Regions from separate parts of the Massilia consociata genome, predicted to be linked through region 2. Evidence: predicted binding sites of a transcription regulator. Region 2 holds the regulator's gene; the other holds the start of a gene.
What was found. The regulator sigma-54, encoded in region 2, starts transcription at its own class of promoters, with help from an activator protein. The targets are predictions, from matches to a motif close to TGGCANGNAANCTGCTTT.
Positions count from the first base shown of each region.

Region 1: a site for sigma-54 is predicted at 5,655-5,672, ahead of ACFFJK_RS14025 (DVUA0089 family protein). Genes of this name have one in related genera too.

Region 1 is NZ_JBHLWP010000013.1:140,949-156,966, forward strand. Features, by position in the region: gene htpX (protease HtpX) at 1-422, opposite strand, end outside; gene ACFFJK_RS13995 (3',5'-nucleoside bisphosphate phosphatase) at 569-1,396, opposite strand; gene ACFFJK_RS14000 (FlgO family outer membrane protein) at 1,477-2,025, opposite strand; gene ACFFJK_RS14005 (hypothetical protein) at 2,040-2,711, opposite strand; gene ACFFJK_RS14010 (alpha/beta fold hydrolase) at 2,896-3,789, opposite strand; gene ACFFJK_RS14015 (gamma carbonic anhydrase family protein) at 3,946-4,470, shown strand; gene hslO (Hsp33 family molecular chaperone HslO) at 4,474-5,427, shown strand; gene ACFFJK_RS14025 (DVUA0089 family protein) at 5,707-6,366, shown strand; gene ACFFJK_RS14030 (Dps family protein) at 6,634-7,140, shown strand; gene ACFFJK_RS14035 (hypothetical protein) at 7,237-7,515, opposite strand; gene ACFFJK_RS14040 (hypothetical protein) at 7,658-7,816, opposite strand; gene ACFFJK_RS14045 (PAAR domain-containing protein) at 7,933-8,355, shown strand; gene ftsB (cell division protein FtsB) at 8,416-8,757, opposite strand; gene eno (phosphopyruvate hydratase) at 8,821-10,107, opposite strand; gene kdsA (3-deoxy-8-phosphooctulonate synthase) at 10,257-11,111, opposite strand; gene pyrG (CTP synthase) at 11,108-12,796, opposite strand; gene ACFFJK_RS14070 (YjgN family protein) at 13,023-14,198, shown strand; gene ACFFJK_RS14075 (M48 family metallopeptidase) at 14,218-15,264, shown strand; gene ACFFJK_RS14080 (methyl-accepting chemotaxis protein) at 15,432-16,018, shown strand, end outside.
Region 2 is NZ_JBHLWP010000016.1:170,574-186,591, reverse strand. Features, by position in the region: gene ACFFJK_RS18005 (monovalent cation:proton antiporter family protein) at 1-947, opposite strand, end outside; gene ACFFJK_RS18000 (KpsF/GutQ family sugar-phosphate isomerase) at 1,047-2,069, shown strand; gene ACFFJK_RS17995 (KdsC family phosphatase) at 2,069-2,611, shown strand; gene lptC (LPS export ABC transporter periplasmic protein LptC) at 2,628-3,224, shown strand; gene lptA (lipopolysaccharide transport periplasmic protein LptA) at 3,256-3,807, shown strand; gene lptB (LPS export ABC transporter ATP-binding protein) at 3,804-4,577, shown strand; gene ACFFJK_RS17975 (RNA polymerase factor sigma-54) at 4,606-6,084, shown strand; gene hpf (ribosome hibernation-promoting factor, HPF/YfiA family) at 6,143-6,496, shown strand; gene ACFFJK_RS17965 (enoyl-CoA hydratase/isomerase family protein) at 6,625-7,710, shown strand; gene rapZ (RNase adapter RapZ) at 7,852-8,730, opposite strand; gene hprK (HPr(Ser) kinase/phosphatase) at 8,797-9,732, opposite strand; gene ACFFJK_RS17950 (PTS sugar transporter subunit IIA) at 9,785-10,267, opposite strand; gene queF (NADPH-dependent 7-cyano-7-deazaguanine reductase QueF) at 10,620-11,450, opposite strand; gene ilvA (threonine ammonia-lyase, biosynthetic) at 11,545-13,083, opposite strand; gene ACFFJK_RS17935 (YqaA family protein) at 13,280-13,783, shown strand; gene ACFFJK_RS17930 (DUF3683 domain-containing protein) at 14,143-16,018, shown strand, end outside.

The sequences.
Region 1 (16,018 bases), on a different contig from region 2:
ACGGCCTCGACCTCGTCCTGGTTCATGCTGGCCAGCAGGCCGGTGGACACGGCCACCAGCGCGGAATTCTTGAAGGCGCCGGTGGCGAACGCGTTCGGCTCGCCCTCGTACACGGCCACTTCCGGCATGCCGATGCCGGCGCGCTCGGACAGCTTGCGCACGGTGTCGACCAGCCAGCGCTCGGTGCCGTTGGCCGGCGTTTCAATGACGCGCGCGCCGGTCGTCCACTTCGCCATCGGCTTGCTCATCAGCAGCGAAATGAAGGCGCCGGTAAAGCCGACGACCAGCGAGAAGATGGCGAGCGCGCCGATATCGATCCCTTGCCCCGAGACGGCACGCCCCACCCCGAGCAGGTTGAGCACGAGCGACACCACCAGCACCACGGCGAGGTTGGTGGCAAGGAAGAGAACGATGCGTTTCATGAATGGGCCTCCTGGCAGCTTGAAGATGTCAGGCTGCCAAGATTGGGCTGCAAGGCCGGGAATTCAAGGGCTCGGCCGTGGCAGGGTGGCCGGCTTCGCCGGCCGCGCGTTCAACCAGCCCATGCGATACCGGACGCTTGCCCACCCTACCAGTCATGCCAAACCGGGGTCAGCCCGGCCGGCAAGGGCGGCAATTCGGCAAACTCGACCCGCGCTTCGCCCGGCGCATGGAAATCGGTCCCGCGCGAGGCCAGGAAACCGTAGCGCCGCGCAATCTCGGCATACGTGCCGTACTGGTCAGGCGTATGGCTGCCGGTGACGACCTCGATGGCATTGCCGCCGAGCTGGCGGAACGCGTCGAACAGCGCCCCTTCGGCGGTGGGGCCGAACTTGTAGCGGCCCGGGTGGGCGATGACGGGAATGCCGCCGGCCCCGCGGATCCAGCCGACCGCCTGCTCCAGGGTGGCCCAGCGGTGCGGTACGTAGCCCGGCTTGCCCTCCGTAAGGTATTTACGGAAGACTTCCGTGGTGGAGCCGCACACGCCGAGCTCGACCAGGTAGCGCGCGAAATGGGTGCGCGAGATCAGGTCCGGGTTGCCGACGTAATTGAGCGCACCGTCGTAGGCGCCGGGAATGCCGGCCTGTTCCAGCTGGGCCGCGATTTCCCTGGCGCGGGCCTCGCGGCCGTTGCGGGTGGCGGCCAGGCCCTCGACGAGAAGGCGGTTGTCCTCGTCGACCTGCAGGCCGACGATGTGCACCGTCTCGTTGGCCCAGGTCACCGAGATCTCGACGCCGGCCACGAAGCGCATCCCGAGCTCGCCGGCCGCCGCGCGCGCCGCCTTGATGCCGCCGACCTCGTCGTGGTCGGTCAGCGCCCAGAGGTCGACGCCGCCCTTGCGGGCGTAGGCAGCCACCGCGGCGGGCGCGAGCACGCCGTCGGAGACGTTGGAATGGCAGTGAAGGTCGGCTTTCATGGTGCGGCGCGAGTGGTGAGGAAGGCGATGGAGCGATGATTGTACGCGCCATTTGCCCGCCGCGCTGCCGCGCTGCCGCCTCAGTAGGACTGCAGCATCGAGCGCACCGTGCCCTCTTTCGCCAGCACGTAGTCGTGGCCGGCGAGCACCAGGTTGGTGGTGGGCTGGATCACCTTGACGTTGATGAAGACCGCGTCGCGCGTCTCGGCGTACGAGCCGACCACCACCGCCTGGGCGTTGTGGGCGTGCGCCACGTCGCCGATCTCGCGCGTGAGCATCAGCTCGCCCTGCCCGCGCTTGAGGTAGATGCTGCTGCGCAGCTTCAGCTCCAGCATCCTCATGCCGCCCTGCGCCAGGCGCGTGGACAGCTGCTCCGAGACCAGGCGGCCCAGCATCGAGGTCTGGTCCAGCGCATCGATGTTGACGATGGTCGCCATGATCAGCGGCTTGTCGTCGGCCAGCTTGCCGCGCAGTTGCCCGGCCAGCGCATCGGCGGCGCGGTAGTTGGCGGCCACGAAGGCGTTGGCCGAGACCGCCGTGTAGTCGGTGCTTTCTTCCGGATTGGTGGCGCAGGCGCCGAGTACCAGCGTCATGGCAAGCACGCCGGCGCGAAGGAAGGTGGATCGCATGGCAGGCCTGTCGCTCAATGGTTGCGGACCGCGAAGGTCCGGGTCGGCTGGTGCGCCGCGTCGTACAGGGCGCGGTCACTGTCCGTCGTGTAGTACACCGAGGTGCTGCGCGCATAGTAGCGCTGGTCGTCGGCCAGCGACAGGTTGACGACGATCTCGGTCTTTGGCGTGGCGCCGGTGGCGAACTGCGAATGGAACCACGCATAGGCGTCCCGGCCGGCGATGGCGGCGCTCAGCAGCCATTCGGCCGTCTGCTCGATCCCGGTCAGCACCCAGGCGCTCGCCACCAGCGCGGTGCGCTCGCCGGCGAACCTGTATTGCGGGCGGTCCGGCGAAAACGCGACCACCTGGGTGTCGAGTTCGATGCGCAAGGTGTTCGCGTCCGGCACCTTCACCACGATATAGCCCTCGTTGACCAGGGCCGTGACCAGGTGGCTGCTCACACCCTGCGCGAACGGCGAGGACTGCTGCGACGTCACGTACAGCGGGCGGCGCGCATTGACCTTGAGCGAAGGCGCCAGCTGGCCCGCCATGTGGCGCGCGATCACGCCCCAGTGGGCGGCGGCCTGCAGCCTGGCCTGCTGGGTGCTCGGGAAGTTGGTGGCCACCGGGGCCGGGGTGTGGGGGACGGCGCAGCCTGCCATGAGCAGTGCGCCGGCGAGCGCGAGGGCGGCTCGGAATTGCATGGGAATCCTGTCAGTCTGTCTCGATGGCGCAGATGCGCCGATGTGGAGAGCGACTGTAGCACGGGCATTGCCGTAGGGCAATTACAGGCTTGCCTTGTGAGGGGTGCTTACAACGTTGGTGCGAGGCCTCGGACATGACTCGAGCACCCCGTCCCGGCGCAGGCCGGGATCGGGGTTCAGCCGATCAGCCCGGAACCTCGGCCCCCGTCAGGAACGCCTCGACCATCGCCGCCAGCAGCTCCGGCTGGTCATGGTGCAGCATATGCCCCGCACCCGGCATCATGCGCGCGGTCACGTCGGCCAGGTGTTCGCGCCGCCGGTCGATTTCCGCCCGCGCCTGCTCCTTCGGCCCCATCCAGCGCCACATTTCGGTCTCCTCGGCCTCGACCCACAACACCGGGGCCGTGATCTGGGTCCAGCAGGCCAGCACCTCGTCGGCGTGGTACAGCAGCGGACCGGTCATCTTGTGCGCCGGGTCTCCCAGGATGCGCCACTGGCCGTCGGCATCCCTGGCAGACCAGTGCCCGGCCAAGAAGGCCGCACGGTCCGCCGGCAGGCGGGGATTGGTCTTCTGCAGCCGCGCGGCCACCTCCTCCACGCTGGCATAGCCGCGCATCTCGGGCTTGGCGCGCAACTCGTCGAGCCACTTGGCGAAGCGTCCCGGCGCCTGCGACGGACGGGTCGCCGGCAGGCCGAAGCCTTCGAGGTTGATCAGCTTCGCGATGCGCTGCGGTCGCACGCCGGCATACAGGCTGGCGATATTGCCGCCCATGCTGTGGCCGAGCAGGTTGACCGCTTCGCCCGGCGCATAATGGTCGAGCACCGCCTCCAGGTCGGCCAGGTAATCCGGGAACCAGTAGGTGTCCGAGTGCGCACGCTCGCTCAGCCCGAAACCGCGCCAGTCGAAGGCGATCACGTGCCAGTCGCCCTTCAGGCAATCGACCACGAACTGGAACGAGGCCGACACGTCCATCCAGCCATGCTGCATGAAGATCTTGGGGGCGCCTTCGCGGCCCCAGTGACGCACATAGGTTCGCAGGCCGCGGATGGTCAGGAATTCGGAACGGGAAGGTGTCATGCTGCCTCGGACAAAAGGGTCGATCAAAAAAGTACGATCGTTCGCATTATAACCCCATGCTTGATATCCCGCTGGGCAGCCCCATCTTCCACCGACCGGACGATGGCGGGCGCAGGGTTTACAATAGCGACATATCAACCTTCCGCGAGCACATCCATGGCGATTTACCAGCTGGGCGAGCATGCGCCCGAGATCGACGCATCAAGCTTCGTGGCCGATACGGCAACCCTGATCGGCAAGGTCACGCTCGAGGCGAATGCCTCGGTGTGGTATGGCGCCACCCTGCGCGGCGACAACGAACGCATCACCATCGGCGAAAACAGCAACGTGCAGGAAGGTACGGTCATGCACACCGACATGGGCTTTCCGCTCGTGCTCGGCAAGGACGTGACCGTCGGACACCAGGCCATGCTGCACGGCTGCACGGTAGGCGACGGCTCGCTGATCGGCATCCAGGCCGTCATCCTGAATGGCGCAAGGATCGGCAAGGGTTGCCTGGTGGGTGCCGGTGCCCTGGTCACGGAAGGCAAGGACTTCCCGGACCATTCGCTGATCCTCGGTTCGCCAGCCAAGGCCGTGCGCACCCTGACGGAAGAAGACCTGCTGCGCCTGCAGGCCAGCGCCGCGAGCTACGTGGCGCGCGGCCAGCTGTTCAAGGCGCAGCTCAAGAAAATCGGATAAAGAATGACTACGGAAACCCGCGACACCCTGCAAAAATTCATCTTCGACAACGCCGCCGTCCGCGGCGAGCTGATCGAGATTTCCGACACCTGGCGCGAGATCCAGGCCCGGCACGCCTACCCGAAGGCGGTACGCGCCGCGCTCGGCGAGATGGTGGCGGCCAGCGCCCTGCTCTCGGCCAACCTGAAGTTCAACGGCGCCATCGTGATGCAGATCTTCGGCGACGGGCCGGTGCGCCTGCTGGTGGTCGAGTGCGACGCCCAGCTGCGCATCCGCGCCACCGCGAAACTGGCGCCGGACGCCGAACTGGCCGACGATGCGACGCTCAGCCAGATGTTCAATGTGCACGGCAAGGGCCGCTTCGTGATCACCCTCGACCCGGTCGACAAGGTGCCCGGCCAGCAGCCCTACCAGGGCGTGGTGCCGCTCGTCGGCGAGGACATGGCGACCGTCATCGAGAACTACATGCTGCGTTCCGAGCAGATGGACACCCGCCTGTGGCTGGCGGCCGACGACCAGGTCTCGCGCGGCCTGCTGCTGCAAAAGCTCCCGCGCCACAGCGGCAAGGACGACCAGCAGAAGCAGGCCTCGGAAGCCGAAGACCTGGAAACCTGGAACCGCGCCGTGATGCTGGGCCAGACCCTGAAGCGCGAGGAACTGCTGTCCACCTCCATCGAAACCCTGCTCAAGCGCCTGTTCTGGGAAGAGACCATCCGCGTGTTCGAGCCCGCGCATCCGCAATTCCACTGCAGCTGCACCCGCGAAAAGGTCGGCAACATGCTCAAGATGCTGGGCCAGCAGGAAGTCGATGCGGCGCTGAAAGACTTGGGCGAACTGGGCATCAACTGCGACTTCTGCGGCAAGCACTACGCCTTCGACAAGGTGGATTGCGCCCAGCTGTTCGCGAGCGATACCCCGGTCGAGACCATGATGCCGCCCAGCGGCAGCATCAACTGAGCGCGCTTCCCCGAGCAGAAAACACGCTGCGTAGCGAATTCGTCGGTTTTGCGGCCGATTTCGCACGTATCGTGAAAAATGCAGCCACGGCATGACACCGCTTGAGGCCCGGCCCTTCGTCGACACGGGCCGGATGTGTCCTGACCGGTGTCGAGAAATTTTACAAACAAACACGCTCCGATAGATTCTTACTTGCAAGCCATTGATTTTAATCAATAATTGAAATCTGGCATATGTTTTGCTTTATAGAAGGTTTTAAACCTCACTTTAAGGCAGGAAATGCGGAAGATTGTTGCAGGATTGTTTTTGTTGGCTGGTGTTGCCATGTCGTCGATCGCAAGCGCAGCTGTTATCAACGGCAAGATCTACAACTTTGATGGCGATGGCGACGGCCGCGCCAACGACCTGAAGATTTCGCGTATCACGTTCGATGTTACCGCCGGCACCTACGTGTTCTTCGACTCCCTGGTGCGCGAATCCACCGGCGTCGACCTCAATGGCGATGGCTTCATCACCGGCTTCGACAGCTACATGATGCTCTTCGACGCGTCCGGCAATACCTTGTTCATCGCGGACGATACGACTGGCTCGATCGGCCGGGCCGACGGCTCGGTCGACTTCTTCGACGCGGCGCGTGGCTACACGTTCTACACCGCCGGCACCTACATGATCACCATTGGCCAAGGCACCTATTTCGCGCACGAAGCCCTGCAGGGTTACGAGAAGAACCGTCCTTACGACCGTTTCATCGGTGACCAGAACTGGGGCGCATGGCGCCTGACGATGACCGCGGAAGACGGCCGGATCTCCAATATCCGGGAAATCGGCGTCACGCCGGACGCCGGCACCGACGTGCCGGAGCCGGCTTCACTCCTGCTGCTGGGCGCCGGACTGGCGGGCTTCGCCGCTTCCCGCCGCAAGGCGCGCCAGGTGGCGTAATTGCGCGAAGCCCCTCCCGGGGCTTCCTCAGGCGACTGGCGACCTGCCCGCAGGCCGGCAGTCGCAGCGGCGAGCGACACAATGCATGCCGCGCCCTCGCCTTCCCCGCTTCCCGTGCACCACCCATGCGTGCCTTCCCACGCCCCGGATTTGAACCGGAGCACCGTGCTTCACGATTTCCGCGCCGGTGCTAAGCTGATGCCTCTCTGACAGTGTTGCAGATTTCATACGAACACTATCGCTTTTGACCCCGAGGAGGAACACGCAATGCACATGGACACTGGAATCAGCACCGAAGACCGCGCCAAGATCGTCGAATCGCTCTCTACCGTGCTGGCGGACGCCTACATGCTGTACCTGAAGACCCACAATTTCCACTGGAACGTGACCGGACCGATGTTCTCGACCCTGCACGTCATGTTCGAGGAGCAGTACACCGAGCAATGGAATGCGCTGGACGATATCGCCGAGCGCATCCGGGCCCTGGGCCACTTCGCGCCGGCGACCTACAAGCGCTATGCCGAACTGTCGAGCATCTCCGAAGAGCCGGACGTGCTCTCGGCCAAGGAAATGATCCGCCAGCTGGTGGAAGGCAATGAAACCCTGATCCGTACCCTGCGCGCCGGCGTGAAGGTGGCCGACGAGCTGGACGACTTCCCGACCGCCGACATGCTGACCACCCGTATGGAAGTGCACGAAAAGAACGCCTGGATGCTGCGTTCCTTCCTGGAACAGGGTGCCGGCGCGATGCAGGGCGAGGCCTCGTCGGACTGATTGCGCCACTGGCATGCGGAACGAAGAAACGCGCCGGATGGCGCGTTTTTTCATGGCGGGCAGGTATCGGCCAAGCCGCCGGCTGGGAGCGCCGCGCTAGGCGCGTCCGCCGGACATGTGCAGGTCGACCACCTTCATGATCTCGAGGGTGAGGTCGAGGTTGAATTCGTCCGCCACCAGGGCAGCCTGCAGCTCGTCGCGCGGCATCCCCACGGCTGCGGCCAGCGCGCCCAGGCCCGGCGCCCGCGCCACCGCCTGCATGGCGACGGTGATGACGGCGCCGTCGCCGTCCTCGAACGCCTCGGCCAGGCAATCGGCAATGGTGTCGAGGGAATCGAGCTCCGCGGGATTCGGCGGTGCGTTTTCTTGGGTCATGCTTGGCTCCATCGAAGCGAGCGCTCGCTGCGGCATCGCTTCAGTCGTTCGCACCACGCTCGTCTGGTGCAGTGTTTGTTGGTCGTGTTCCTGGCCGGCTGCCGGCCGGGCGCCGGTCTGCAGGGAGATGTCGTTCCCGCGATCATACACCGCCGGGGCATTGCCTGAGGAAGGTGCAGCGGGCTTTCGGCGAAAGCGATCGCATATCGGCTCGTGTATCCCTGGCAACACACTGCGATTTCCGGCAACTTTCTTGTAGTCTCCGTCCTACATGAAAGTTACTCTGATGAAAATCAAACATCTTCCGGCTGCGGGGGCGTCAAATACGCCCTGCCATATTAAAAAGCAAGACCGTGTCGAGAGCGCTTGGCTTTAGCGCAAGGAACATTCTCGCCGGTCATATTTAAAGGAGTGCAAATGAAGCGCATGTCAGCAGCTGAAGTATTGTCGGCCGATCACGAAGTGGCAGCATCACGCCCCGCATCGCGTAAAGTGATGGCCCGGTATCCGATCGCAACGGTCGGTTCGTGCACCATACGGGGCGGGAGGATCGTCGTGGCCGAGCATGAGCTGCACCTGGACGGTTTTCGTGTCGCCTGCGTCGGCGACCGGGTCCGCTATCCCGATGGCAGCGAAAGCATCATCGTTTCCGGCGCCGGCAATGCCTCCACCTTCGACGACCGGCCGATCGCGCTGGTAGGAAGCCACGTCGAAAACGGCGACCGGATTGCATCGAGCCAGCAGAACATGGGCGAGATCGTCCTGTTCGAAGGCGATGCGCCGATCACGGGACTGCTGCAACCAGGCTACATGCCGCCGCGCGCGAGCAGCGGCGCCTGAAACCGGCCGCCGCGCGGCGCCTTCTTCCCGGGAGCTGCCGCGCGGTAAATGGTCCGGGTGTCAGGGGTTGCGCTTTTCCTTCGGCTTCGGCGGCGGCGGCGGTTCGGTCATCGAGACCGCCGGCCGCTCGTCCTTGCGCAGCACCTGAATGAAGATTTCGTTCTGCTTGATCATGCCCAGTTCGTAGCGCGCGCGCTCCTCGACCGCGCCGGTCCCGTCGCGCAGGTCGCGCACTTCCGATTCCAGTTTGGCGTTGCGGGCCTTGAGCTTTTCGGTATGCAGCCGGGTCGCCGCGACCTGGTCGCGCATGTCGGCGACGGCGAGCCAGCCGCCCTTGCCCAGCCACAATGGGTACTGGATCAGCAGCAGCAGGAAGGCCAGCGCGAGGGTGATGAGTCGCATGGAACGTGCGTGAAAAGGCCGGCGCGCCCGCTGGGCTGGCCGGCCGTGGATCTTACTTCAGGCTCACTTGAGATTATAGAACGCGTCGCGGCCCGGGTAGGTCGCCACATCGCCCAGGTCTTCCTCGATGCGCAGCAGCTGGTTGTACTTGGCCATGCGGTCCGAACGCGACATCGAGCCGGTCTTGATCTGCAGGGCGTTCAGGCCAACCGCGATATCGGCGATGGTCGAGTCTTCGGTTTCGCCCGAGCGGTGCGAGATCACGGCGGTGTAGCCGGCGCGCTTGGCCATCTCGATGGCGGCGAAGGTCTCGGTCAGGGTGCCGATCTGGTTGATCTTGATCAGGATCGAGTTGGCGATGCCCTTCTGGATGCCTTCTTTCAGGATTTTGGTGTTGGTGACGAACAAATCGTCGCCCACCAGTTGCACCTTCTTGCCCAGGGCGGCGGTGAGCGTCGCCCAGCCTTCCCAGTCGCCTTCGGCCATGGCGTCCTCGATCGAGATGATCGGATACTTGTCGCACCAGGTTGCCAGCATGTTGGTGAAGTCGGCGCTGGAGAGCGCCAGGCCGCCTTCGCCTTCGAGCACGTACTTGCCGTCCTTGTGGAACTCGCTCGCCGCGCAGTCCAGGCCGATCGCGATGTCCTGGCCGGCCACGTAGCCCGCCTGGTCGATCGCCTGCATGATCAGCTTGATCGCTTCTTCATGGTTGGCCACCGACGGGGCGAAGCCGCCTTCGTCGCCGACCGCGGTGTTCAGGCCCTTCGAGTGCAGGATCTTCTTCAGGGTGTGGAACACCTCGGCGCCGTAGCGCAGCGCTTCCTTGAAGGATGGCGCGCCGACCGGGATGATCATGAATTCCTGGATGTCCAGGTTGTTGTCCGCGTGCGCGCCGCCGTTGATGACGTTCATCATCGGGACCGGCATCTGCATCGCGCCGGAACCGCCGAAGTAGCGGTACAGCGGCAGGCCTGCCTCTTCGGCGGCGGCCTTGGCCACGGCCATCGACACGGCCAGCATGGCGTTGGCGCCCAGGCGGCTCTTGTTCTCGGTGCCGTCGAGATCGATCAGGGTGCGGTCCAGGAACGCCTGCTCATTGGCGTCCAGGCCCATGATCGCTTCGGAGATCTCGGTGTTGATATTCTCGCAGGCCTGCAGCACGCCCTTGCCGAAGTAACGCTTCGGGTCGCCGTCGCGCAGCTCGATGGCTTCGCGCGAACCGGTGGATGCGCCCGAGGGCACGGCGGCGCGGCCCATCACGCCCGATTCCAGCAGGACATCGCATTCCACGGTCGGATTGCCGCGCGAGTCAATGATTTCGCGGCCGATGATATCAACGATAGCACTCATGTTTTTCAGTCTCCGGAAGGTAAAAGTCTGTAGCGGCTACGCATCGCCAGGGCGCCGTAGCCAAACGCCGGGTATTGTAACAAAATAAACGCGTGCCCCGGCCGCCGGGCGCACGCGCGTCATGTTGCAAAGCGCCGCCGATGCCGTGCTTACTTGAAGTCGGCTTCCAGGAAGCCGGTCTTCTTGACGATGCGGTCGAGCTCGACCAGCGTGGTCAGCAGCTCCTTCATGCGGCCAAGCGGCACCGCGTTCGGGCCGTCCGACAGCGCATTGGCCGGGTCCGGGTGGGTTTCCATGAACAGGCCGGCGATGCCGGCCGCCACGGCCGCGCGCGACAGCACCGGCACGTGCTCGCGCTGGCCGCCGGACGAGGTGCCCTGGCCACCCGGCAGCTGCACCGAGTGGGTCGCGTCGAACACCACCGGGCAGTTCGATTCGCGCATGATGGCCAGACTCCGCATGTCCGAGACCAGGTTGTTGTAGCCGAACGAGACGCCGCGCTCGCACGCCATGAAGTTATCTTCCGGCAGGCCCGCTTCGCGCGCGGCGGCGCGCGCCTTGTCGATCACGTTCTTCATGTCGCCAGGCGCCAGGAACTGGCCCTTCTTGATGTTGACCGGCTTGCCCGAACGCGCGCAGGCGTTGATGAAGTCGGTCTGGCGGCAGAGGAAAGCGGGCGTCTGCAGCACGTCGACCACGCTCGCCACCTGCGGGATCATCTCTTCGTCGTGCACGTCGGTGAGCACGGGCACGCCGATTTCCTTGCGCACGTCGGCCAGGATCTCCAGGCCCTTGTCCATGCCCGGACCGCGGAACGACTTGCCGGACGAGCGGTTGGCCTTGTCGAAGGACGACTTGTAGATGAACGGAATGCCCAGTGCCGAGGTGATTTCCTTCAGCGTGCCGGCGGTGTCGAGCGCCATCTGGCGCGATTCGATCACGCAGGTGCCGGCGATCAGGAAGATCGGCTTGTCGAGGCCGACATCGAATCCTGCGAGTTTCATGCTGCATCTCCTTGCAGCGTCGAACCATTGTTCGCCGCCGCGTTGGTATTGGCTGCCTGGTGCGCCAGCGCAGCCTTGATGAACGACGTGAACAGCGGATGGCCGTTACGCGGGGTCGATTTGAACTCCGGGTGGAACTGCACGCCCACATACCACGGGTGCGCGTTGTCGCCGCTGCGCGGCAGTTCCATGATTTCCAGCAGGTCTTCGTTCGGAGTGCGCGCCGCAACCACCAGGCCAGCCGCTTCGATCTTCGGCAGGTAGTAGTTATTGCCTTCGTAGCGATGGCGGTGGCGCTCGGTCACGACATTGCCGTAGATCTCGGCGGCCAGCGTACCCGGCTTCACCGCGCAGGTCTGGGCGCCCAGGCGCATCGTGCCGCCCAGGTCGGAATTGACGTCGCGGCGCTCGACCTTGCCGTCGTGGTTCTGCCACTCGGTGATCAGGGCGACCACCGGCTGGTCGGTTTCCGGATCGAACTCGGTCGAGTTCGCGTTCGCCAGGCCGGCCACATGGCGGGCGTATTCGATCAGCGCGACCTGCATGCCCAGGCAGATGCCCAGGTACGGGATCTTGTTCTCGCGGGCGTAGCGGGCGGCCTGGATCTTGCCTTCCACGCCACGCTTGCCGAAGCCGCCCGGCACCAGGATGGCGTCGTACTTGGCCAGGTGGTCGCAGCCACGGCTTTCGATCTCTTCCGAGTCGAGGTATTCGATGTTGACGCGGCTTTCGGTGTGGATGCCCGCGTGGCGCAGCGCCTCGGTCAGGGACTTGTACGATTCGATCAGGTCGACGTACTTGCCCACCATGCCAATGGTGACTTCGTGCTGCGGGTTTTCGAGGGTGTGGATCAGGCGGGTCCACATCGACAGGTCTGCTTTCGGCGCTTCCAGGCCGAGCGCCTCGAGGATGATGTCGTCCAGGCCCTGGTCGCACAGCACCTGCGGCACCTTGTAGATGGTGTCCACGTCCCACACCGAGATCACGGCCTGCTCTTCCACGTTGGCGAACAGCGAGATCTTGGCGCGCTCGTCGTCCGGGATGCGGCGGTCGGCGCGGCACAGCAACGCGTTCGGCGAAATGCCGATCTCGCGCAGCTTCTGCACGCTGTGCTGGGTCGGCTTGGTCTTGAGCTCGCCGGCCGAGGCGATGTACGGCACCAGGGTCAGGTGGACGAAAGCGGCACCCTTGCGGCCCGAACGCAGCGACAGCTGGCGCGCGGCTTCCAGGAACGGCAGCGACTCGATGTCGCCCACGGTGCCGCCGATCTCGACCAGCGCCACGTCGACGCCTTCGGCGCCGCGGCGGATGTAGTCCTGGATCTCGTTGGTGATGTGCGGGATGACCTGCACGGTCTTGCCGAGGTACTCGCCGCGGCGCTCTTTGCGGATCACCGACTCGTAGATCTGGCCCGTGGTGAAGTTGTTCACCTTCTTCATGCGGGTGCTGATGAAGCGCTCGTAATGGCCCAGGTCCAGGTCGGTCTCGGCGCCGTCGTCGGTGACGAACACTTCGCCGTGCTGGGTCGGGCTCATCGTGCCGGGGTCGACGTTGATGTACGGGTCGAGCTTGAGCAGGGTGACTTTGAGGCCGCGCGATTCGAGGATCGCAGCGAGGGAAGCGGCCGCGATCCCCTTGCCCAGGGAAGACACGACGCCGCCAGTGACGAATACGAATTTGGTCATTTGTACTGAAGGTGCCGAATGGCACGCGCGGGAAATAGAAATTATACCTTAAACCGCGCAAAGTCTTCGGCCCGCCGGGCCGGCTTCCCCTCAAAACTGCCCGTCATCAGGAAAAATACGACAGCCTGCCGGGCCGCCGGCGTGCCCGTCCGTGCCGAGAATATGCCTGGCAAATTGACGAGCCGAGAGGGGGCGGACCTATACTGGATCTTTTTGCGGCACTGCCATGCACACCCTTTCCGACCCACCCGCCGCTCTTTCAGCCGATCCTTCAGCCGATCCTTCGATCGCGCCTTCGGGCGGCCCCACAGCGCCCCCTGCGACCCAGCCGCGCACGCTCACGCCGGCCTTCACCGGCGACGGCCGCGAGTATTTCCGCATCTGGATCGTCAACCTGGTGCTGACGCTCGCCACGCTCGGCATCTACTCGGCCTGGGCGAAGGTGCGCCGCCTGCAGTATTTCGACCGCAATACGGTGCTGGCGGGCGCCACCTTCGACTTCCACGGCAACCCGCGCGCGGTGCTGGCCGGGCGCCTGCTCTCGCTGGTGCTACTGGCCGGCTACCATTATGCATTCGGCTTCTCGACCGCATTCGGCCTGGCGGTCATCGCCGGCCTGCTCGTCGTGTTCCCCTACCTGATGCGCGGCGCGCTGCGCTTTCGTCTCGGCAACACCACCTACCGGGGCCTACCGCTGGGCTTCGACGGCTCGGTGGGGCATGCCTACCTGGCCTGGCTGCCGCCGGCCCTGACCTTCCTGCTGCCGGGTGTGCTGCTTGCGCTCTACCCCGGCAAACCGCAGCTGGCGGCCATGGTCTTGCCGCTTTACCTGGCCTGGCCCCTGATGCATGCGCGGATCCGGCGCTTCCAGCATGCGCACCTGCTGTTCGGCGACCAGCCTTCCCGCTACGCAGTGCGCGCAGCCAGCTTCTACAAGCCCTACCTGATGGCCGGCCTGCTCGGCATCGGCGGCGTCGTGGCCGCGTTCGTGCTGGCCCTGGCCGGCGCCTTCGCTTCCGGCGGCTCGGGCGCGATGTGGCTCCCGCTCGCTACGGCGGTGATCGTGATGTATGTCATGTACCTGCTGGCCGGGCCCTACATGGTGGTGCGCATCGCCAACCTGGCCTGGTCGAACACAAGCTTCCCCGGCATCCGCATCCGCTCGACGCTGCCGGCAAAGGCCTTCATGGCGCTGCAGACCAGGAACGTGCTGCTCACCCTGCTGACCCTGGGCCTGTACCGGCCGTTCGCGGTGGTCAACGTGTACCGCTTCCGCCTGGCGCACGTGCACATCGAGGTGGACGGCGACATCGAAGCGACCGCCGCCGGCGTGGCGAAGCGGCGCGACGGGGCGGCCGGCGACGGCGCCGCAGACAGTTTCGGCATCGACCTGTCCTGGTAACACACCTGGTAGAACCATCATGATCTCAGCACACTATTTCGACGGCCATAGCGCCCGTCTCCACCACGTCGAACTGAGCGCCGCCAACGGCGCCATCCACCTGCGCGGCGACACCGAGCGCACCTATTCCATGGCCGGCACCCGCCTGGCCGAACCGTTCGCGCATGCGCCGACGGTCCTGTATTTCAACGACGGCACCCACGCCGAAGTGCCGGATGCGGCGATGCGCCCGCTGCTGCTCGATGCCCTCGGCTACCGCAAATCGCGGGTGGTGCGCTGGCAGGAGCACAGCGCCGCCGCACTGGTCGCGCTGGCGCTGCTGGTGACCCTGATCGCATCGGCCTGGTTCTGGGGCCTGCCAGCCGCCGCCGAGCGCCTGTCGCGCGCGATCCCGCCATCGGCCGACCATGCCTTGGGCCGGCACGCCCTCGCCGTGCTGCAGAAGCAGGGCATCCTGAATCCGTCGCGCCTGGGCGACGAGCGGCTCCATGTGCTGGAGGGCATGTTCCAGCGCATGAAGCCGGCCACGCCGCGCATCCCGCTGCGCCTGCTGGTGGCGAACGCGCCGCGACTGGGGCCGAACGCCCTGGCCTTCCCGGACGGCACCATCGTCGTCACCGACCAGCTGGTGGGCACGGCGATCGGCGAGAAGGGCGAGCTGGACGCCAGGGCAGCGGCGGCGCTGGCCGGTGTGCTGGCGCACGAGATCGGGCACATCGAGATGCGCCACAGCGTGCGCAGCATCACGCGCTCGTCCCTGACGGCGGCGCTGTCGGCCACCTTGTTCGGCGACTTCAGCGCGGTGGCCGCCGGCCTGCCTGCGCTGCTGGGCAACATGGAGTATTCGCGCGAGATGGAGCTGGCCGCCGACGAGCATGCCGCGGCCGCGCTGCGGCGCCACGGCATCTCGATCCTGCCGCTGGCCGACCTGTTCGACCAGCTCGACGAGAAGGCCGACAAGATGCCGAAGTTCCTGCGCCAGGTGATGTCGTACGCCTCGACCCACCCGGACGGCTACGCGCGCAGCCAGCGCCTGCGGGAAGCGGCGGCCGGACAGGAAAAATAAGCCTGGCACAGCGGCGGGGAAACGCCCGCGTGTCGGGCGTTTTTCTTGTTACGCTTCCAGCTCGAGTGTTGCTTTTCGGAATAAGTACTTCCCACAGCCCGAAAAATCATGCTTTGTGGCAATGTAGAATCCGGACTTTGAACGCAACATAGGTAATAGGTTTAAGGATGAAGGCATTAGCTAGCATGAACATCGGGACACGACTCGGCGCGGGATTCACGCTTGTGCTTGCGCTGACTGTCGTGATGGCTGTCGCCGGTATCTGGCGTCTGAATTCGATTGCCGATGCCACCAGCGCCATGATGGCCGTGCCGATGGCCAAGGAACGCATGATCAGCGAATGGCATACCCAGACTTTCGCGGCGGTCCGCCGCACAGCTGCGATTGTCAAAAGTAACGATCCGAGCCTGGTGGAGTTCTTCAAGGCGGACGGCGCCAAGACGTCCGGCCGCTCGACGGAGCTGATCAAGCAGATCGAGCCGCTGCTGGAAGGTCAGGACGAGCGCGTATTGTTCGATCGCATCGGCGAGCTGCGCAAGGCCTACACAAATGCCAAGGACAAGGCGGTCGCGGCGCGCGCCGGCGGCGATCCCGACCTTGCAGCCCGCATCCTGACCGAGGAATACCTACCTGCCGCCGATGCCTACGAAGGCGCCCTGGCCGACTTGGTCAAGCTGCAGCACAAGCACATCGACACCATCGCCGCCGGCATCAAGTCCGACAACAACGACGGTGCACGCATGCTCGGCATGCT
Region 2 (16,018 bases):
ATGATCGCGAACTTCAGCAGGAGCGGGAAGGCCAGCAGCGCCAGCACGATCCACCAGTTCTCCAGCACCAGCTTCAGGTTGAGCAGCATGCCCACCGTGATGAAGAACAGGCCGAGCAGCACGTCGCGGAAGGGCTTGATGTCTTCCTCCACCTGGTGCTTGTACTGGGTTTCGGAGATCAGCATGCCGGCAACGAAGGCCCCCAGCGCCAGCGACAGGCCGGCCTGCTCGGTGATCCAGGCCAGGCCGAGCGTCACCAGGAGCAGGTTGAGCATGAACAGTTCCTGCGAGCGGCGCTTGGCCACCACCGTGAACCAGTAGCGCATCAGCTTCTGGCCGAAGATCAGGAGCAGGGCCAGCACGAAGGCGGCCTTCAGCGCCGCCCAGCCGAGCGTGGCCATCAGCTCCTCGGCCGGGCGCGCCAGCGAAGGAATCATGATCAGGAGCGGCACCACGGCCAGGTCCTGGAACAGCAGGATGCCGATGATGCGCCGCCCGTGTTCGCTTTCCAGCTCCAGCCGCTCGGTGAGCATCTTGACGACGATCGCGGTGGACGACATCGCCAGCGCCCCGCCGAGCGCGAACGCGGCCTGCCAGCTGACGTGCAGTGTCGGCGCCCACCAGGAAATCAATAGCCCGAAAGCCATTGCCGTCACAATGGTCAATACGACTTGTGCCAGACCCAGCCCGAACACGATGCGCCGCATCGATTTGAGCTGGGCCAAGGAGAACTCCAGCCCGATCGAAAACATGAGGAAGACGACGCCGAATTCGCCGAGCGCGTGGGTGGCGGGACTGTCGTCGGCCAGCGCCAGCGCATGGGGGCCGATCAATACGCCGACCGTCAGATAGCCGAGCATCGGCGGCAGGTGCAGCATCCGGAATGCGACCACGCCGAGCACGGCGCAGCCCAGCAGGAGCAGGGTCAGTTCGAGTCCGGAATGCATCTTCCCCAGGAATGTTGTCGCGGTCTTGTCACCGTCGTTTGTTGTAGTTTGTTACGACTGGCAAGTTTTTTGCTTACCCAATTCGTTTATACTCCTGTGATGAGTGTAACCCATGAAAAAACAATGCTGAAAAGTTTTGACGCCGACCAGGCAAGCCGCGTGCTTGCGCTGGGCCGCGAGACCCTGGCCATCGAAGCCGACGCCATCCGCGCACTGCACGCCAGACTGGGCGACGACGACAGTTTCGTGCGCGCCGTCGCGCTGCTGTATGGCTGCACCGGCCGTGTCGTCGTGTCCGGCATGGGCAAGTCTGGCCATATCGGCCGCAAGATTGCCGCCACCCTGGCCTCCACCGGCACCCCGGCGATGTTCGTGCACCCGGGCGAAGCCGCGCACGGCGACCTCGGCATGGTGACCGCGCACGACGTGTTCATCGCCATCTCGAACTCGGGCGAATCGTCCGAGCTGCTCGAGATCCTGCCGGCCGTCAAGCGCATGGGTACCCCGGTCATCGCCATGACCGGCAAGCCGCATTCGCGCCTGGCCAAGCTGTCCGAGATCCACCTCGACATCTCGGTGGCCAAGGAGGCCTGCACCCTGAACCTGGCGCCGACCACCAGCACCACCGTCACCCTGGCCATGGGCGACGCGCTGGCCGTGGCGCTGCTCGATGCGCGCGGCTTCCGCGAGGAAGACTTCGCGATGTCGCACCCGGGCGGGGCTCTGGGGCGCCGCCTCCTGACCCACGTGCGCGACGTGATGCGCAGCGGCGACGCCATCCCCGCCGTGGCGCCCGAGGTGCCGCTGGCCAAGGCGCTGCTGGAGATCACCCAGAAGGGCATGGGCATGACCGCCGTGATCGATGCCGACCGGCGTCCGGTCGGCGTGTTCACCGACGGCGACCTGCGCCGCCTCATTGAACGCAACCACGATTTTTCCAATATCCTGATCCGCGACGTGATGCACGCGAACCCGCGCCGCGTCCATCCGGAACAGCTGGCGGTGGATGCCGTCGCCGTCATGGAAGAATTCCGCATCAACCAGATGCTCGTGGTGGACGCGGATGACCGCCTGGTCGGCGCGCTGCACATCCACGACCTGACCCGCGCCAAGGTGATCTGATGAGCGTTCAGCTGACCCCGCTGGAACACATGCAGCGCGCCGCGCGCGTGAAAGTCATGATCTTCGACGTCGACGGCATCCTCACCGACGGCAGCCTGACCTATGGCCCGGAAGGGGAGGTCACCAAGACCTTCAACGTGCTCGACGGCCTCGGCATCCAGCTGCTGAACAAGACCGGCGTGCAGACCGCGATCATCAGCGCGCGCAAATCGCCGATCGTGGTCAAGCGCGCCGGCGACCTGGGCATCTCGCATGTCTACCAGGGCATCCACGACAAGCGCATCGGCTTTGGCGAGCTGCTCGCGGCTACCGGCTTCACGGCCGAGGACTGCGGCTACATCGGCGACGACGTGATCGACCTGCCGCTCTTTACGCGCGTGGGTTTCGCCATCACCGTGCCCTCGGGCCACCCGGAGGTGCAGTACCGCGCCCATTACGTGACGAAGAACCCGGGCGGCCGCGGCGCCGTGCGCGAGGTGTGCGACATGATCATGCGCGCCCAGGGTACCTACGAACAGGCGCTGGCGCCGTATTTCGCCTGAACACGGTCAGGACGCCATGGTCAACTACAAGCGCACCGCCCACCGCTGGAAGCTCTTGAGCATCATGATGATCGGCGTGTTCTGCGCCTTCGGCAGTTTCTGGCTGCTGCAGGTGATGGAGAGCGACGAGCTCGACGGCCGCCTGGGCGGGCCGGGGTCCGAACCCGACTACATCGTCGAGAATTTCTCGTTCGTGCGCATGACGCAGGACGGCAAGCCGAGCTACGTGGTGTCGGGCAAGCGCCTGGCGCACACGCCGATGGGCGATGTCTCCGTGGTCGAACAGCCGGTGGTGCAGGGCATGACCCCGGGCCGTCCGCGCATGACCGTGGTGGCCGACCGCGGCCGCATCTACCATGAAGAGCACCGCGTCGACCTGCTCGGCAACGTGGACATCCAGCGCCCGGCCACGCCGACCAGCGAAGCGCTGCGCGTGCGCACCCAGGCGCTCACCGTGCTGCCCGACGAAGAGATCATGAAGACCGACAAGCCGGTCGAGATGCAGCTCGGCGCCGCCACCGTGCGCGGCACCGGCATGGTGGCCAACAACGCCACCCAGAAGCTGCACCTTGCCAGCCGCGGCCAGATCGTCTATCCGCCGCGCCAGCGCTAGCGGCCAGCAAACAACACAGGACAAGCATTCAATGAAAAAACTCATCGCAGCCGTCTTCCTTGGCCTGGCATCGCTCAGCGCCTTTGCCGAGCGCGCCGACTCGCTCAAGGAGGCCGTGATCAACTTCGACACCCTCGACGTCGACGAGGTCACGCAGACCCGCACCCTGACCGGCAACGTCGTGCTCACGCGCGGCACCCTGGTCCTGAAGTCCGACCGCGCCGTGATGAAGGAAACGCCGGAAGGCTACATGAGCGTGACGCTCACCGCAGCGCCGGGCAAGCTGGCCACCTTCCGCCAGAAGCGTGACGGCGGCCCGAACCTGTGGGTCGAGGGCCAGGCCCAGCGCATCGAATACGACGAGCGCGCCGAACTGGTCAAGCTGTTCTCCAGCGCCGAAGTGCGCGAGCTGGAAAACGGCCGCATGACCAACGAGATCAAGGGTCCCTTCATCTCCTACGACAACCGCCGGGAAGTCGCGCAGGTGCGCAACGACCCGAGCGGCGCGAGCAAGGTCGGCGGCGGCCGCGGCACCCTGATCATCGCCCCGCGCCGCACCACGTCGGAAGGCGCCAAGCAATGACGGCAGCGCGCGAAACGGCAGGCCGCGAAGACTGCAGCACCCTGGTCGTCAAGGGCCTGCAGAAGAGCTACGGCAAACGGCTGGTGGTGCGCGACGTGTCGCTGCAGGTCGAATGCGGCGAAGTGGTCGGCCTGCTGGGGCCCAACGGCGCCGGCAAGACCACCTCGTTCTACATGATCGTCGGCCTGGTGCCGTCGGATGCCGGCACCATCGACATCAACGGCACCGACATCACGAGCCTGCCGATCCACCGCCGCGCGGTGCTCGGCCTGTCCTACCTGCCGCAGGAAGCCTCGGTGTTCCGCAAGCTGACGGTGGAAGAGAACATCCGCGCCGTGCTGGAACTGCAGCGCGTGGACGGCAAGGCGCTGCCAAAAGACCAGATCAACGAGCGCCTCGACACCCTGCTGGCCGAGCTGCAGATCGAGAAGCTGCGCGAGAACCCGGCGATGTCGCTGTCCGGCGGCGAGCGCCGCCGCGTGGAGATCGCGCGCGCGCTGGCGACCAACCCGCGCTTCGTGCTGCTCGACGAACCGTTCGCGGGCGTGGACCCGATCGCGGTCATCGAGATCCAGCGCATCGTGCGCTTCCTGAAGGAGCGCAACATCGGCGTCCTGATCACCGACCACAACGTCCGCGAGACGCTCGGCATCTGCGACCGCGCCTACATCATCAACCAGGGGGCGGTGCTCGCCTCGGGCCGTCCTGACGACATCATCGCCAACGAATCCGTGCGGCGCGTGTATCTGGGTGAACACTTCCGCATGTAGTACTGCATCTCGTCACGACCATTAGGCAATGAAACAGTCACTGCAACTCCGCACCTCGCAGCACCTGGCGCTCACGCCGCAACTGCAGCAGTCGATCCGCCTGCTGCAGCTATCCACGCTCGAACTGCACCAGGAAATCGAACAGATCCTGGGCGACAACCCGCTGCTCGAACGGCTCGACGATCCGCTCGACCGTTCGGTGCGGCTGCTGGCCGACGGCGCCATCAACCAGGCGCCCGCCAACGGCGAAGCGCCGGCCGCGCAGCCGGCGCAGGAGCAGGGCGCTTCCGCCGACGGTGCGCAGGGCGAGGGCGATGGCCACGACCACGACGGCGAGCGTGGCGATGGCGACATGGACTGGGGTGGCGAAGGCGGCGGTGCGCGCAGTGGCGACGACGAAGACGGCCGCCCGCAACTGGAAGCCTGCGGCCTCACGCTGCGCGAGCACCTGATGGAGCAGGTGCGCACCACCAGTTGCGCAATGCGCGACCGCGCCCTGGTCGAACTCGTGATCGACGCCCTCGACGACAACGGCTACCTGGAAGAGCCGCTGGACGAGATCCACGCGCGCCTGCCAGCTGAGCTCGAGATCGAGATGGACGAACTGCGCTGCGCGCTGGCCCTGGTCCAGAGCCTGGACCCGGTCGGCGTCGGCGCGCGCAGCGCGGCCGAATGCCTGGCGCTGCAGATCCGCCGCATGCCGGGCGTGCCCCTGGTGACGCGGCGCCTCGCCTTGAAGATCGTCGAGGGTTACCTGACCTGGTTCGCGCAGCGCGAATATACCAAGCTGAAAAAGGCCCTGGATTGCGACGACGAAGACCTGCGCGAGGTGCAGGCCGTGGTCCGCAGGTGCAACCCGCATCCCGGCGCGGCGTTCGCATCGGGCGTCTCCGACTATGTGGTGCCGGACGTGATCGTGCGCCGCGCCAAGAACGGCTGGGCCGTTTCGCTGAACCCGGAAGTGATGCCGCGCCTGCGCGTGAACACGCTGTACGCGAACCTGCTCAAGCAGGGAAAAAGCGAAAGCCAGATGGGCGCGCAGCTGCAGGAAGCGAAGTGGCTGATCAAGAACATGCGCCAGCGTTTCGACACGATCCTGCGTGTTGCCGAGGCAATCGTCGAGCGCCAGCGCAACTTTTTCAGCCACGGCGCGGTTGCCATGCGCCCTCTTGTTTTACGTGAGATAGCTGATACACTAGGTCTACACGAGAGCACAATTTCTCGTGTCACAACGCAGAAATACATGCTGACCCCGCACGGCATGTTCGAGCTGAAGTACTTCTTCGGAAGCCATGTCGCCACCGAAGCGGGGGGAGAAGCCTCCTCGACGGCGATCCGCGCTCTCATTGCGCAATTGACAGGAGCAGAAGACCCTAGGAACCCTTTATCCGACAGCAAGATCGCGGAGATGCTCGGGGAACAAGGTATGGTCATTGCGCGCCGGACGGTTGCCAAATACCGCGAAGCGCTCAAGATTCCGCCCGTCAGCCTCCGCAAATCCCTGTAAAGCTACTGCCCACTCTCACCTTGTGGCGCGGGCAGGGCACCTTCCCAAAGGAGTGTGTATGAACCTCACAATCAGTGGCCACCATCTCGAAGTCACCCCCGCCATCCGTGAATACGTTCAGAATAAGCTCGAGCGCATTACCCGCCATTTCGACCACGTGATCGACACCCACGTGTTCCTCGCCATCGATAACCTCACCGAAAAAGAAAAACGGCAGAAAGCCGAGATCAACCTACAGGTATCTGGCAAGATTTTGCACGTGGCCAGTGCGGCGCAAGACCTTTATGCGGCAATCGACACGCTGATGGACAGGCTGGACAGGCAGGTTCTGAAACACAAATCCATGCTTCAAAACCATAATCACGTAGCGCACAAGCGCATGCCGGACAACGGCGAAGCCGCCGCAGCGTAACACCTACGCACACACCGCGGTAATCACAGCAAGGGCGTCTGAGGGGACGCCCTTTTTGCTTTGTAAAGATATCGCACCGGCCCGAGTGTTCTGTAGAATGCATGTCTTTTCGATCACAGAGCACTGCCATGACCGATACCGTCCTGACGCGCGTCGCCAACCGTACCGGCGTCATCACGCTTGACCGCCCGAAAGCCCTGAACTCGCTGTCGCTGGACATGGTGCGCGCATTGACCGCCATCCTGCTGGACTGGCAGGACAGCGCCGCCGTCGATGCGGTGCTCATCACCAGCACCAGCGAGAAAGCCCTGTGCGCGGGCGGCGACATCCGTTTCTTCCACGAGATGGGCCGCGTCGGCCCGACCGGCGGCAGCGCGCTGCTGGAAGATTTCTTCACCGAAGAATACGCGCTGAACCACCTGATCCACTTCTATCCGAAGCCCTACATCGCCGTCATGGACGGCGTGGTGATGGGCGGCGGCATGGGCATCGCGCAGGGTGGCCCCGGTTGCGGCCTGCGTATCGTGACCGACCGTACCAGGATGGCGATGCCGGAAGTGAACATCGGCCTGTTCCCCGACGTGGGCGGCAGCCATTTCCTGTCGCATGCCCCGGGGCAGCTGGGCCAGTACCTGGGCCTGACCGGGCTGACGATCGGCGCGGCGGACGCGCTCTATGTCGGGCTGGCGGACGTGTTCATGCCGGGAGAACGGCTCGGCGAGCTGATGGCGCTGGTGGAATCGACCCTGGGCGCGCAATTGCCGGAGGCGATCCGCGCGTTTGCCGCGCAGTTTGCAAGCCAGGCAGGTGCAAGCGAGCTGCAGGCGCAGCGCGCAGTGATCGACGCGCACTTCGGCGCGGCCTCGGTGCCGGCCATCATGGAGTCGCTCTCGCGCGACGAAAACCCGTTCGCGCAGAAGGCCCTGAAGGCGATGCGCCAGCGCTCGCCCCTCATGATGTGCGTGACGCGCGAGCTTCTGCTGCGCGGCGCCTCGCTGGACGTGGCCGACTGCCTGCGCATGGAGCGCAACCTGGTGCGCCGCAATTTCGAGCATGGCGAAGTGCTCGAAGGCGTGCGCGCGCTGGTGATCGACAAGGACAATGCGCCGAAATGGAACCCGCCGACGCTGGAGCAGGTGACGCCGGCGATGGTGGCGCGCTTCTTCGAGCCGGTATGGCCGGACTACGCGCACCCGCTGCGGCACCTGGCCTGATGGTCTGTAGGGTGGGCGGGTCTCCCGCCCATGCGGTGATAGTTAACGGTGAATCAGCCGGGCCGGCAGCTCTGGTGTGAGTTGAACGCGTGGGCAGGAAAACCTGCCCACCCTACGTTCCGGATGGACCTAAAGACCGTATCAGACGGTAATGTGCTTCGGCTGCTCCCGATGCCGCACGATGACGCGCTCGGTACTGTTGAAGTAGGCTCCCAGCCGCTCCGCCATGTACACCGACCGGTGCTGTCCGCCGGTGCAGCCCACCGCCACCGTCAGGTAGCTGCGGTTGTCCGTCTTGAACGAGGGCAGCCACTTCTCGACGAACGCACGGATGTCTTCCAGCATTTCGGCCGCGCTCGGCTGCGCATCGAGGAAGGCGATCACCGGCGCATCCTTGCCCGTCAGCGGGCGCAAGGCCAGGTCGTAATAGGGGTTCGGGATCGCGCGCACGTCGAACACGAAGTCCGCATCCAGCGGCACGCCCACCTTGAAGGCGAAGGACTCGAAGAACAGGGTCAGCGGCGCATGTTCGACGTCGGCCAGTTCCTTGATCCAGGCACGCAGCTTGTTGGCGGACAGTTCGGACGTGTCGATCACGTGGCCGAGGTTCTCGATTGCCGACAGGCGCTCGCGCTCCTCGGCGATGCATTCGATGAGCGTGCGGCGCGATGCCGGGTTCTCGCCCGGGCGCAGTTCGTGCGACAGCGGGTGGCTGCGGCGGGTTTCGGAGAAGCGCGCGACCAGCGAATGCGTGCTCGAGGTCAGGAACATGACCTTGACGTTGTGGCCTTCTTCCTTCAGGTGGCGCACGCTCACGGGCAGTTCCACCAGCGACTCGGCGCTGCGCGCGTCGACCGCGACGGCGATCCGCTCGGTGCCTTTCTCGCTGACGGCGTAGACCAGGGCCGGCAGCAGCGCCGGCGGGAGGTTGTCGACGCAGTAATAACCTGCGTCTTCGAGGACATTGAGGGCAACCGATTTGCCCGAGCCGGAAATACCGGTGATGAGGACGATGTGCATGCGGCGATGATACCGCAAGCGCCCCGCGCTTGTCCCTGTTCTCCTATGAGGACATGGGGTGAAACCTTAGTCGCCGCTCATCGCCTGGCGTTGGCGCTCCATGAATTCCTGCAGCGTGTCGATGCCGCGCAGTTGCAGGATCGTGTTGCGCACCGCCGCCTCCAGCAGCACCGCGATGTTGCGGCCGGCCGCGACGGGGATCACGACCTTGCGGATCGGCAGCCCGAGCACGTCTTCGGTCGGGTGGTGGAAGGGCAGGCGCTCGACTTCCTCGTCGAGCGTACCGCGCTTGACCAGGTGCACGATGAGCTTCAGCCGCATCTTGCGGCGCACCGCGGTCTCGCCGAAGATCGCCTTGATGTCCAACAAGCCCAGGCCGCGCACTTCGAGCAGGTTCTGCAGCAGCGGCGGGCAGCGGCCCTCGATCATGTTCGGCGCGATGCGCGAGAATTCCACCGCGTCGTCGGCCACCAGGCCGTGCGAGCGCGAGATCAGTTCCAGGCCGAGTTCGCTCTTGCCGAGGCCGGATTCGCCCGTGATGAGCACCCCCACGCCCAGCACGTCCATGAACACGCCGTGCATGATGACGCGCTGCGCCAGCTTCTTGGACAGATACACGCGCAGGAAGTCGATCACCTGCGCCGCCGGCAGCGGAGTCGAGAACAGGGGGATGTTCTGCTCGTCGCAGATGGCCAGGATGTCGGGCGGGGTTTCCAGGCCCTGTGCGATGATCAGGGCCGGCGGGCCGCCGCCGATCAGCTCGCCGATCACATGGGTGCGCGAGCTCGATTTCAGGCGGTGGTAGTAATTCAGTTCCTGGTGCCCGAACACCTGGATGCGGCCCGGGTGGATCAGGTTCAGGTGGCCCACCTGGTCGGCAGCCGAGGCGGCGTCGCCTGCGATCTGGCGTTCGCCGCCGGGGAAGCCCGCGAACCAGCCGAGCTGCAGGCTGTCGCGGTTGTCGTCATACAAGCGCTGGATGGTCAGCGGAGTCTGCAGCATGGGCATGGCTTCGGTGCGCGGCGACATTGCCGCACAGACAGTCTAATACAAATCAGCCCAACGCCTGCAGACTAGGTTGCCAGTTGATGATGCGCTCATGGACCGACTTCGGGTCTGGATCGGTCGCCAGGGCCGTCCTCACCGCTTCGTCCGAGAACAGCTCGGCGATTTCCGACAGGATCTCGAGGTGCTGCTGGGTGACATGGTCCGGGATCAGGAGGAAGAACAGCAGGTTGACCGGCTGGCCGTCGGGTGACTCGAAGGGAATCGGTTCCTTCAGGCGCACGAAGGCCGCCAGCGGCGACTTGAGGCTCTTGGAGCCCTTGATCCGGCCATGCGGCACGGCTACGCCATGACCCAGCCCGGTGGAGCCGAGACGCTCGCGTGCGAACAGGTTGTCCGACACGGTCGAACGCGCGATACCGCAGTTGTTCTCGAAAATCAGGCCAGCCTGCTCGAAAGCACGCTTCTTGCTGGAGACTTCGAGGTCCAGTTGCACGTTCTCGAGGGAGAGGATTTTGCTTAGGTTCGTCATAACTTTTGTGCCATGCACAGGTAAGGGCGCTTGCGAGGCGGAATTATAGGCCTGTTTCGGGGCCGTGACATTCGATTTCGCATCTGTACGTACATACAGTGAAGTACGATACACCAACTCGGCAAAAACGTATTTTTTTGCTACGAAATCCTGGTTACAGCAAAACGCAATTTCCCAATTGAAATCCCACCTGCGACCTTGCAAATGCATGCCGGGTAGGTAAAAAACCGACTTTTGCACACATGCTGCCCATATTTTAAGCAGTATGTGCCAGTGTCATTTTGCCATTCATGCCTTGACACCGTTGTAGCCAAAAACGCACAGGCGGCGAGCACCTGTGCCTTGCGAAGCGTTACTGGCGCGCGGTACGCAGGTTGCCCGGCTTGCCGGTGCTGAAGTTGGCGCGCCATGGATTGATGTCGAGCCCGCCACGGCGGGTGTAGCGGGCATAGACCGCGAGCTTGCTCGGCTTGCACTGGCGCAGCACGTCCATGAAGATGCGCTCGACGCACTGCTCGTGGAACTCATTGTGCTCGCGAAAGCCGATCAGGTACTTGAGCAGGCCTTCCTGGTCGATCTGCGGGCCGACGTAGCGGATCTGGACGGTACCCCAGTCCGGCTGGCCGGTGACGAGGCAGTTCGACTTCAGCAGGTGCGACACCAGGGTTTCCTCGACCGGTGCTTCCTCGGTGTTCGCGCTCAGGAGCTGCGGCGAAGGCACGTACTGGTCGATCTCCACGTCGAGGCGGTCCAGCAGGGTACCGTCGAGCTCGCCCATCTTGAGGGTGTCGAAGGCGTCCGGCGTCGTGATGCTCACGTGGACCGGGGCGCCGAAGGCGGCGGACAGGTCCTGGCGCAGCAGTTCGGCCAGCGCGTCGGTGCCGGCCAGGCGGGTCTGGTTGAACGAGTTCAGGTACAGCTTGAAGGACTTCGATTCGACGATGTTGGGCGAATCGCTTGGGGCCGTGATGGTGGCGATGGCCACCTGCGGCTTGCCGCGCATGTTCAGCCACGACAGCTCGTAGGCGTTCCAGATATCGACGCCGAAGAAGGGCAGGGTGCCCGTGCCCAGGCCGATTTCCTCGCGCTTTTGCTGGCGCGGGATCGGGAACAGGAGTTCGGGGGCGTACTGGCTCTGGTAGGCCGAGGTTTTGCCAAGAGGCGATTGATCAGGAGTATTCATACGCAATGCGCTTGTGGCGCCTAGGGTGGACGGCATGGCCGCCCACGTTCAACAAAATGTGCGGACGAGGGATCACCTGTCCACACAATGGGGATCATGCCCCCAAAAACAACTTGTAGACCGGGTTGCTGCTCTCGTCCCAGTACCGGTAGCCGAGCGTGGCCAGGAACTGCCGAAACTCGTCCATCTCCGCTGCCGGCACCTGCAGGCCGACCAGGATGCGTCCGACGTCGCCGCCCTGGTTGCGGTAGTGGAACAGCGAGATGTTCCAGTTCGGCGCCATGCTGTCCAGGAAGCGCATGAGCGCACCCGGACGTTCGGGAAACTCGAAACGATACAGCAATTCGTCCTGCGCCAGCGCGCTCTTTCCGCCCACCAGGTGGCGGATGTGCAGCTTGGCCAGTTCGTCGTGGGTCAAATCCAGGGTGCGGAAGTCGTGCTCCTCGAAGGTGCGCGCCAGCAGGCCCGACTCGCTGCGGCTGCCCACCTGCACGCCCACGAAGATGTGCGCCTGGCGCGCGTCGCTGATGCGGTAGTTGAATTCGGTGACGTTGCGCGGGCCGACCAGCGCGCAGAAGCGCCGGAAGCTGCCGCGCTGCTCGGGAATCGTTACCGCGAACACGGCTTCGCGCGATTCGCCCAGTTCGGCGCGTTCCGCGACGAAGCGCAGGCGGTCGAAGTTCATGTTGGCGCCGCAGGCCACCGCGACCAGGGTCTCGGCCTTGACCGGATTGCGCGCCATCTGCGAGCGTTCCACGTAGGCCTTGGCGCCGGCCACCGCCAGCGCGCCGGCCGGCTCCAGGATGCTGCGCGTGTCCTGGAACACGTCCTGGATCGCGGCGCAGATCGCGTCGGTGTCGACGATGATGATCTCGTCCACCACCTGGCTGGCAACGCGGAAGGTTTCTTCGCCCACTTGGCGCACCGCGGTGCCGTCCGAGAACAGGCCGACGTCGGTCAGCGTCACGCGCTGGCCCGCCTTCAGGCTCCTGGCCATCGCATCGGAATCGATGGTCTGCACGCCGATCACCTTGATGTCCGGGCGCACCGCCTTCACGTAGGCGCCCACGCCGGAGATCAGGCCGCCGCCGCCGATGGCGACGAAGATCGCGTGGATCGGGCCGGAATGCTGGCGCAGGATCTCCATGCCGATCGTGCCCTGGCCGGCGATGACGTCCGGATCGTCGAAGGGATGCACGAAGGTCAGGCGCTGCTCTTTTTCCAGCAGCAGCGCGTGATGGTAGGCGTCGGTGTAGGAGTCGCCGTGCAGGACGACTTCCACGCTGGCGCCGCCGCGCGATTTCACCGCGTCGATCTTCACCTGCGGGGTGGTGGTGGGCATCACGATCAGCGCGCGGCAGCCCAGGCGGCTTGCTGCCAGGGCGACGCCCTGCGCGTGGTTGCCGGCCGAGGCGCAGATCACGCCGCGCCTGAGCTGTTCGAGCGTCAGGTTGGCCATCTTGTTGTAGGCCCCGCGCAGCTTGAAGCTGAAGACGCTCTGCATGTCCTCGCGCTTGAAGTAGATGCGGTTGCCCATGCGCTGCGACAGCGTCGGCGCATATTCGAGCGGGGTTTCTTCGGCGACGTCGTAGACGCGGGCAGTCAGGATTCTCTTGAGGTAGTCGGTAGTCATGGTCGGCAATCGGTAATGAAGCCAGCAGGGGGTAGGCTGGCGGTCCGGGACGACGCACACTGTTCTGCTCGGAGGATGACCGGGGCGGGCAGGTCGATACGCGGCGCTGGGTATCAGGCTCGGCGTATTGTGTCGTTACGATAAGTGATCCTCATTATAATGGACGCCTCTTACCCTCGCTCGGGCTTCCCACTTAATGATCGAAAACGCTGTCCTCTGGCTCCTGGACCTCCTCGCCGCACCGACCGTCGGGCTGACCTCCATCTTCATCATCAGCTTCGTTTCGGCGACCCTGCTGCCGCTCGGTTCCGAGCCGGCGGTGTTCGCCGTGGTGAAGGCCAACCCGGCGATGTTCTGGCCGGCCGTGCTGGTGGGCACCGTGGGCAACACGCTGGGCGGGGCATTCGACTACTTCATCGGCTACCGCGCCAAGGTGGCCTTCGCCAAGGAGCGCCAGAGCCGCTGGTTCGGCTGGCTCAAGCGGTATGGCGCCAAGACCATGCTGCTGTCCTGGATGCCGGGCGTGGGCGACCCGCTGTGCACCCTGGCCGGCTGGCTGCACCTGCCGTTCTGGCCGAGCGTGATGTACATGGCGATCGGGAAGTTCCTGCGCTACGTGACCATGACGGCGGCGCTGCTGTATATCCCGGACGGGTTCTGGAAATCCATCGGAGACTTGCTGGGGCAGTGGATCGGCTAAACGGTACCGACTCCGGGACGCCTGTATCAGGCCTGCGTGGTATCAGAAACTTACTATAAAAAACTTCTAACAATGCATCGAAGGTAAGGCCGGAAGCCAGCGGCGCGCCAGGCGCTTCTGGTAGTTACCGGAAGCCGTCGACCACCGGCATCGCCTTATGCAATATGTCGTTTGTCATCTGCATGCAAACGAAGCCTGCATCCCGACCGTTTTCCGCAAACGAAATTTGCATATACTGTTCAGTATTGGCATTTTCTTGCGTCTGGAAATATCGCTTTCTCATTCATCCCCTGCGTGGTGCACCGCAATAAGCTAGAATGAATATCCTTCGGGCCAGTCCGACTGTCGATACGATTTCAATGAACGCCCCCGCACACATCCATACCCTGCTCGCCGACAACGCTCCCGCGCGCCTGCGCGAGATCCCGTATAACTACACCTCGTTCTCCGATCGCGAAATCGTGATCCGCCTGCTGGGTGAGTCGTCGTGGCGCCTGCTCGACGAGCTGCGCGGCGCGCGCCAGACCGGGCGCTCTGCGCGCATGCTGTACGAGGTGCTGGGCGACATCTGGGTGGTGCGCCGCAATCCCTACCTGCAGGACGACCTGCTCGACAACCCGAAGCGGCGCCAGAAGCTGATCGATGCGCTGCACCACCGCCTGGGCGAAGTCGACAAGCGTCGCCTGAGTGTCGACGTGAACGACGGCGATGCCGAGGCATCCGCCGCGCGCAGCGTCGCCGTCGAACAGCTGCTCGCCGCGGCGCGCAAGGCGGTCGACGATTTCGCGCGCGAGTTCCGCGACACGTATGACCTGCGCAAGCGCGCAAAGCAGGTGCTCGGCGCCTACACGGATAAACGCAACATCCGTTTCGACGGCATGCACCGCGTCTCGCACGTCACCGACGCCACCGACTGGCGCGTCGAATACCCGTTCCTGGTCCTGCTGCCCGACAGCGAGGAAGAGATGGCGGGCCTGGTAAAAGGCTGCATCGAGCTGGGCCTGACCATCATCCCGCGCGGCGGCGGCACCGGCTACACCGGCGGCGCGATTCCGCTCACGCCGATGTCGGCCGTGATCAACACCGAAAAGCTGATCGGCCTGGGCGAGGTCGAAATGACCCGCCTGCCGGGCGTGGACCGCGAGTACGCGACCATCCATACCTATGCCGGCGTGGTCACCCAGCGCGTGTCGCAGGCGGCCGAGAAGGCCGGCTTCGTGTTCGCGGTCGACCCGACTTCTGCGCACGCTTCCTGCATCGGCGGGAACATCGCCATGAACGCGGGCGGCAAGAAGGCCGTCCTGTGGGGCACGGCGCTCGACAACCTGGCCTCCTGGCGCATGGTCGACCCGAACGGCGACTGGCTGGAAGTCACGCGCATGGATCACAACCTCTCGAAAATCCACGACGCGCCGGTCGCCACTTTCAAACTCGAATGGACCCATCCGACGCCGCGCAGTGCAGGTAAACCCGGCGCCAAGGGCGAGCCGTTCCGGGTCGAGACGCTCACCATCGAAGGTAAGCGCTTCCGCAAGGAAGGCCTGGGCAAGGACGTCACCGACAAATTCCTGGCCGGCCTGCCGGGCATCCAGAAGGAAGGCACCGACGGTTTGATCACGTCGGCGCGCTGGATCCTGCACAAGATGCCGAAGTTCACCCGCACCGTGGCGCTGGAATTCTTCGGCCAGGCGCGCGACGCGATCCCGTCGATCGTCGAGATCAAGGACTATCTCGACAGCCTGCCGAAGAACGGCGATCCGGCCTTTGCTACCCTTCGCCTGGCCGGCCTGGAGCACCTGGACGAGCGCTACCTGCGCGCGGTCGGCTACGCCACCAAATCGAAGCGCGGCGTGCTCCCTAAAATGGCGCTGTTCGGCGACATCGTCGGCGACGACGAGAACGCGGTGGCCATCGCCGCTTCGGAAGTGGTGCGCCTGGCGAACACCCGGGTCGGCGAAGGTTTTGTCGCCGTCAGTGCCGAAGCGAGAAAGAAGTTCTGGCTCGACCGCGCCCGCACCGCGGCCATTGCGCGCCACACCAACGCCTTCAAGATCAACGAAGACGTGGTGATCCCCCTGAACCGGATGGGCGAATACACCGACGGCATCGAGCGCATCAACGTCGAGCTGTCGATCAAGAACAAGCTGCAGCTGGCCGAACAACTGCACGGCTACCTCGCCAACGAGCACCTGCCGATCGAGAAGAGCGACGACGCCACCGGCGACACGGTCGACC